DNA from 2 places in the Streptomyces capillispiralis genome. Region 2 is predicted to be linked to the other one. Evidence: riboswitches for the same ligand, from Rfam matches in the RefSeq annotation. Region 2 holds a riboswitch; the other holds the start of a gene.

Region 1 (3,393 bases), 4.3 Mb from region 2:
TCCACGGCGGGCGCGATGGTGTACGACATGTGGGAGCCGACGACCTGGCGGAACTGCTCCTCGGAGCTGAACACCGGGACGTAGGCCTGGCCGTCGAGCTCCATGGTGGGCAGGTCGAGCGGGCCGCTGTCCGGGCCGCCGCCGTTCGGCAGCGGTATCCAGACGAAGCTGCGGCCCAGCACCTCGACGATCCTGCCCCCTGCCGAGGGGACGCCGAGGGAGGCGGAGAGCACCTCCTCCAGCTCGTTGCCGGGCCATCCACCGTGCGGATGGGGATGCGCCTGCGCCGGGAAGTCCGCCGGGAAGTCCATCTGCCTACCACCTGCCTGGAACCACTGCTGTGGCTGGAAAGGCTAACCGCTGCCGGGGGCTCCGCGCCGGGGCCGGTCAGGCCGCGAAGCCGATGCGGCGGAGCGTGTCGGCCGCGTCCCGGTCGATCAGGACCGCCGAACCGCAGCCGGCCGGGACCTCCCCGCGCTCCACGGCGCGCAGCAGCCGGTCGCCGGCCGCGCGGTGGCGCAGGAACGCGTACCGGGAGACCCCGCGCCCGCGCTCGCGCTGGCCGGCCAGCGCCTCCTGCGGTGTGACGTCGAGCAGCAGCAGGTGCAGGGCGGCGCCCCTGCGTCGGGCCTCGCGGGCCAGCCAGCGGCGCACCCAGGCCTGCGTCCCGCAGTCGTGGACGACGATGCCCCCGCCGGCCCGCAGCGCCCGGCGCAGCCCGGCGTAGTGCGCGAGGCGGACCAGCGGGCGGTACACCCCGTACGGCAGGAAGTGCGGCATGCGGCGCTCCCAGCGGTCCCGGGTGTTCTGCGAGTCGATGCCGACGCCGCGCACCGCGCGCCGCATCAGCGTGGACTTGCCGCTGCCGGGCAGTCCGGTGACCACGACGAGGTCCCGGGGCCCGAAGAGCAGGGCGCGCGGGCTGCGGCCGGCCCGGGCGCGCAGATCGCGGACGACGGGCGCCGGCAGCGCGCCGCGGGCCCCCCGGACCTGAGCGGCCGGCTGCTGGGGCAGCGCGACCCCCGTGGTGGTGGCGCACGCCGTGGTCCTGTTCACCGTGATCGTCCTCCCCTGGGGCCAGGTACGAGTCCCAATCCCCACCGAGTGTAAAGAAAAGGTAATGCCGGGCGCCTCTCGATTCCGTCCGTTTCGTGAAACAGGCCTGTCACAGCCTGCTGTGACCGTGCCCGTACGCCGTGTGCACCCCAGAGAAAGGGTCCCCCTGCCGCACCCCCGCGATGCGTGCAATGATGTGCGCGCCAACTGCATACCGGCCGTTTGAATCCGCGCGGGAGAGTCCCCGGCACCGTTTGCCGCCGGGGCGCCGAAGGAGCAAGTCCCTCCCTTGAATCTCTCAGGCCCCGTTACCGCGCGGGCGAGGCACATCTGAAAAGCGGGCCGCCGCAGCCGTGCTGCGTCGGCTCCACCCAAGGTGCAAGCCATGAGCCCTCCCCTGCGCGGGTGGTCATGGCGAACCTCTCAGGTTCCGATGACAGATGGGGAGGAACCGCCCTCGCCTTCCCCCACGCTCGGACGCACTCGCGCGGGAGGGACCCCATCGCCTTGGGAGACGACCGATGAGCAGTACCGAACCCCGCCGGACCGCGCTCGATGCCCTGCATCGCTCGCTCGGCGCGACGATGACCGACTTCGCCGGCTGGGACATGCCCCTGCGCTACGGCTCCGAGCGCGACGAGCACAACGCCGTGCGCACGCGGGCCGGCCTGTTCGACCTCTCGCACATGGGCGAGATCACGGTCACCGGCCCGCGGGCCGCCGCCCTCCTCGACTTCGCCCTGGTGGGCAACATCGGCGGGGTGAAGCCCGGTCGTGCCCGCTACACCATGATCTGCCGCGAGGACGGCGGCATCCTGGACGACCTGATCGTCTACCGGCTCGGCGAGACCGAGTACATGGTCGTGGCCAACGCCTCCAACGCCCAGGTGGTGCTGGACGCGCTGGTGGAGCGCTCGGCCGGCTTCGACGCCGAGGTGCGCGACGACCGGGACGCGTACGCGCTGCTCGCCGTCCAGGGCCCCGAGTCCCCCGGCATCCTGAAGTCCCTCACCGACGCCGACCTCGACGGCCTGAAGTACTACGCCGGCCTGCCCGGCACCGTCGCCGGCGTCCCCGCGCTCATCGCCCGCACCGGCTACACCGGCGAGGACGGCTTCGAGCTGTTCGTGAAGCCGGAGCACGCGGTGGAACTGTGGCAGGCGCTGACCAAGGCGGGCGAGGGCGCGGGCCTGGTCCCGTGCGGTCTCTCCTGCCGGGACACGCTGCGCCTGGAGGCGGGCATGCCGCTGTACGGGCACGAGCTGACCACCTCGCTGACGCCCTTCGACGCCGGTCTGGGCCGGGTGGTGAAGTTCGAGAAGGAGGGCGACTTCGTGGGCCGCGCGGCGCTGGCCGAGGCCGCCGAGCGCGCCGCGGCCGAACCGCCCCGGGTCCTGGTCGGCCTGGTCGCCGAGGGCCGCCGGGTCCCGCGCGCCGGGTACCCGGTCGTCGCGGGCGGCGAGGTGATCGGCGAGGTCACCTCCGGCGCCCCCTCCCCGACGCTGGGCAAGCCGATCGCGATGGCCTACGTGGACGCCGCGCACGCGGCGCCGGGCACCGAGGGCGTCGGCGTGGACATCCGCGGCAGCCACGAGCCGTACGAGGTCGTGGCGCTGCCGTTCTACAAGCGGCAGAAGTGACACCGTCGTAGCGTTTCCGGACCGCCGCAGGGTCTGCGGCCGGGTACGTCGTACCTGGTCACAGGTGTGTTCCGCGGCCCCCTCCGTCATCAGCAGTCCCCCGCGTACAGGAGAATTCCAGCCATGAGCAACCCCCAGCAGCTGCGTTACAGCAAGGAGCACGAGTGGCTGTCGGCCGCCGAGGACGGCGTGTCGACGGTCGGCATCACGGAGCACGCGGCCAACGCGCTCGGCGACGTGGTCTTCGTCCAGCTCCCCGAGGTCGGTGACGACGTGACCGCGGGCGAGACCTGCGGCGAGCTGGAGTCGACCAAGTCGGTCAGCGACCTGTACTCCCCGGTCTCCGGTGAGATCACCGAGGTCAACGAGGACGTCGTGAACGACCCGTCCCTGGTGAACTCGGCCCCCTTCGAGGGCGGCTGGCTGTTCAAGGTGCGCGTCACCGACGAGCCGGCCGACCTGCTGACCGCCGCCGAGTACGACGCCCACATCACGGGCTGAGGAGCCGTAGCCGCATGTCGCTTCTGAACACGCCCCTGCACGAGCTCGACCCGGCGGTCGCCGCCGCGGTCGACGCCGAGCTGCACCGCCAGCAGTCCACCCTCGAGATGATCGCCTCGGAGAACTTCGCCCCGGTCGCGGTCATGGAGGCCCAGGGCTCGGTCCTCACCAACAAGTACGCCGAGGGCTACCCCGG
Region 2 (3,393 bases):
AGGCCGGCCAGCTCGCCCTGGGAGCCGGCGTTGGGCTGGAGGGAGACCTTGTCGTAGCCGGTGACCTCGGCGAGACGTTCCTCCAGCTCGTGGATGAGCGTGAGGTAGCCCCGCGCCTGCTCGGCCGGCGCGAAGGGGTGCAGCTGCCCGAACTCGGGCCAGGTGACCGGCTCCATCTCGGTGGTGGCGTTGAGCTTCATGGTGCAGGAGCCCAGCGGGATCATGCCGCGGTCCAGCGCGTAGTCGCGGTCGGCGAGGCGGCGCAGGTAGCGCAGCATCGCCGTCTCGGAGCGGTGCTGCTGGAAGACGGGGTGCGTCAGGTACTCGTCGTCGCGCAGTAGCCCGTCCGGCAGGGTGTCCCGCGCGGCCGCGTCCAGGGCCTCGACGTCGCCCTCGACGCCGAAGGCGTTCCACACGGCGGTCAGCCGGTCCCTGGTGGTGGTCTCGTCGCAGGCGATCGAGACGTGGTCGGCGTCGACGAGGCGCAGGTTGACGCCGTTGTCGCGCGCGGCGGCGACGACCTCGGCGGCCCGGCCCGCGACGCGCACGGTCAGCGTGTCGAAGTAGGAGCCGTGCACGATCTCGGCGCCGCCGGCCCGCAGCCCCTCGGCGAGGACCGTGGCGTACCGGTGGGTGCGCCGCGCGATGATCCGCAGCCCCTCCGGGCCGTGGTAGACGGCGTACATCCCGGCCATGACGGCGAGCAGCACCTGGGCGGTGCAGATGTTGCTGGTGGCCTTCTCGCGGCGGATGTGCTGCTCACGCGTCTGGAGCGCGAGGCGGTAGGCCTTGTGGCCGTCCGCGTCGACGGAGACGCCGACGAGCCGCCCGGGCAGGCTGCGCGCCATCTTCTCCTGTACGGCCATGTAGCCGGCGTGCGGTCCGCCGAAGCCCATCGGGACACCGAAGCGCTGGGTGGTGCCGACCGCGATGTCCGCGCCCAGCTCACCGGGCGACTTCAGCAGCGTGAGGGCGAGCAGGTCGGCGGCGACGGTGACGAGCGCGCCGAGCTTGTGCGCCTGGTCGATCACCGGCTTGATGTCGCGGACGGCACCGGAGGCGCCCGGGTACTGGATGAGCACGCCGTTGATCTCGCGCCCGGCGAGCTCGGCGGGGATGCCCTCGCTCAGGTCGGCGACGACGACCTCGACACCGGTCGGCTCGGCGCGGGTCTCGATCACGGCGATGGTCTGCGGCAGGGCGTCCGCGTCGACCAGGAACAGGCCCTTCTTGTTCTTGCCCATGCGCCGCATCAGCGCCATCGCCTCGGCGGCGGCGGTGCCCTCGTCGAGCAGGGAGGCACCGGAGGTCGGCAGGCCGGTGAGTTCGGCGACCACGGTCTGGAAGTTCAGCAGCGCCTCGAGCCGCCCCTGGGAGATCTCCGGCTGGTACGGCGTGTACGCCGTGTACCAGGCGGGGTTCTCCATCACGTTGCGCAGGATCACGGGCGGGGTGAAGGTCCCGTAGTACCCGAGCCCGATCATGCAGCCGAGCACCTCGTTGCGGTCGGCCAGCGAGCGCAACTCGGCCAGGACCTCGGCCTCGCTCCGCGCACCCGGCAGGTCCAGGGCGTCGGCGTTCTTGATCACGTCCGGCACGGCGGCGGCCGTCAGCTCGTCGAGCGAGCCGTAGCCGACCTGGGCGAGCATCTTGGCCCGCGCCTCGTGGTTGGGGCCGATGTGGCGCTGCTCGAAGGGGATGCCCTGTTCGAGTTCGGAGAGCGGAGTGCGAGGGGCGGTCATTGCGGAGGCCTCCTGGTCTGACGACCTTCGAGGGGCACCACGGCGCGGGTGCCCGGACGGCCTCCCCCTCTGTCATCTCAACCTGAGAGCTTCACCGGACGCCCCAGGGCACCCGGCTTTCACCGTCGGTGAGAGCGGAAGCCGTCGACACCCGCCCTGCTTTCCAGAGTGACCTCGTCCGTGCGGTACGTGTGCCTGAGAGATTCCGGGGAGGATTTGCTCCTTCGGCGCCCCCGATGGTGTCCGGAGGGCTCTCCCGCACGGGGTCAGCAGCCGTTTGCCAGCCTACCAGCGAGCACAGCGGCGGAACTTTCGAGTGGCCGCTCCGCCGATTGTGCCGTTCTGTAGTGCTTACGGATGGATTGTGCGACCAGTGGAGGGCCCGTGCAGACCGACATCGATCCGCGCCACCTGATCGGCCGCAAGGCGTTCGACCGCAACGGAACCCGGATCGGCACGATCGACGAGGTCTATCTCGACGACGCCACCGGCGTCCCGGAGTGGGCGGCGATACGCACCGGGCTGTTCAGCAGGGACGCCTTCGTCCCCCTGGAGCCCAGCGAGCTGATCGACGGCGCCCTCCACGTCCCCTTCGAACGCGCCCTGATCAAGGACGCCCCCGACTTCGGCGTGGGCCGTCATCTCTCCCCCGAACAGGAACTCCAGCTCTACCACCACTACGGCCTGGACATCGCCGCCCCTCCCCCGCTGCCGGACCACTCCTTCGGCAAACTGGCGGGCCGGGACGAAACGGCCTGATCCGCTCGCCCCCCGCTTCCGGTCACCCGCCCGCGCCCCCGGCGCCCCCGTCCTCCGCCGCATCGGGTCTTCGGCGGACCAGCGGAAGCGGTTCTGCGGGCTCCAGGGCCGGATCGTCGGTTCGGAAGGTCTTCACCCGGCCGGGCTGCGAGTCGGGGGTCTCGAAGCGCACCGTGACCCGGCCCAGCCCGCTGCCCTGCACCCACCCGTGCCCGTACTCGGTGTGCCGCACGTCGTGTCCCGCCGGCCATCGCCGCTCCGCGGGCGCCTGCCGCTCCGGCACGGGCGCGGTCTCGGGCTCCTCGTCGCCCGGTCCGTCCTCGCGCGCACCCGCCGCCTGCGCGAACAGGTCCTCCTGCGTGTAGTCGGCCAGTCCGCTGACCCCCACGCCCAGCAGCCGCACCCCGCCCGTCGTGTCGACCGAGTCCAGCAGCCGCGCCGCGGCCTCCCGCACCACCGCCGGATCGTCCGTGGGCCCGCGCAGCGTCTCCGACCGGGTGAGTGTCGAGAAGTCGTAGCGCCGCACCTTCAGCACGATGGTGCGCCCGGACAGCCCCGCCCCCCGCAGCCTGCTCACACACCGGTCCGCGAGCCGCCGCACCTCGGTCCCGACCCGCACCCGGTCGTGGATGTCCACGTCATAGGTGTCCTCGACCGACACCGACTTCGTCTCCCGCTCGGCCACCACGGCCCGCTCGTCCCGCGCCAGCGCCATCGCGTACAGCGCGTGCCCGTGGGCCTTGCCCAGCAGCCGTACGAGCTCGTCCTCGCCGGCCTCGGCGAGTTCGTCGACGGTGTGGATGCCCGCCCGCCGCAGGTGGTCGCCGGTCGCCGGGCCCACGCCCGGCAGCGTCCGCACCGACAGCGGCCCCAGCAGGGCGCGCTCGGTGCC

The links. Region 2 has a riboswitch for glycine ahead of gcvP (aminomethyl-transferring glycine dehydrogenase). Riboswitches for the same ligand answer to the same signal wherever they lie in the genome.
Region 1: it holds a riboswitch for glycine, as region 2 does, so the genes downstream of both, gcvT (glycine cleavage system aminomethyltransferase GcvT) here and gcvP (aminomethyl-transferring glycine dehydrogenase) in region 2, are expected to answer to the same signal.

Annotation. Positions count from the first base shown of each region.
Region 1 is NZ_VIWV01000001.1:2,503,895-2,507,287, forward strand. It holds gene FHX78_RS10200 (enhanced serine sensitivity protein SseB) at 1-311, opposite strand, end outside; gene FHX78_RS10205 (AAA family ATPase) at 388-1,056, opposite strand; glycine riboswitch at 1,280-1,380, shown strand; glycine riboswitch at 1,381-1,506, shown strand; gene gcvT (glycine cleavage system aminomethyltransferase GcvT) at 1,578-2,696, shown strand; gene gcvH (glycine cleavage system protein GcvH) at 2,820-3,197, shown strand; gene glyA (serine hydroxymethyltransferase) at 3,212-3,393, shown strand, end outside.
Region 2 is NZ_VIWV01000001.1:6,780,691-6,784,083, reverse strand. It holds gene gcvP (aminomethyl-transferring glycine dehydrogenase) at 1-1,742, opposite strand, end outside; glycine riboswitch at 1,916-2,011, opposite strand; gene FHX78_RS29730 (PRC-barrel domain-containing protein) at 2,127-2,501, shown strand; partial or broken gene FHX78_RS29725 (DNA polymerase IV) at 2,420-3,393, opposite strand, start outside.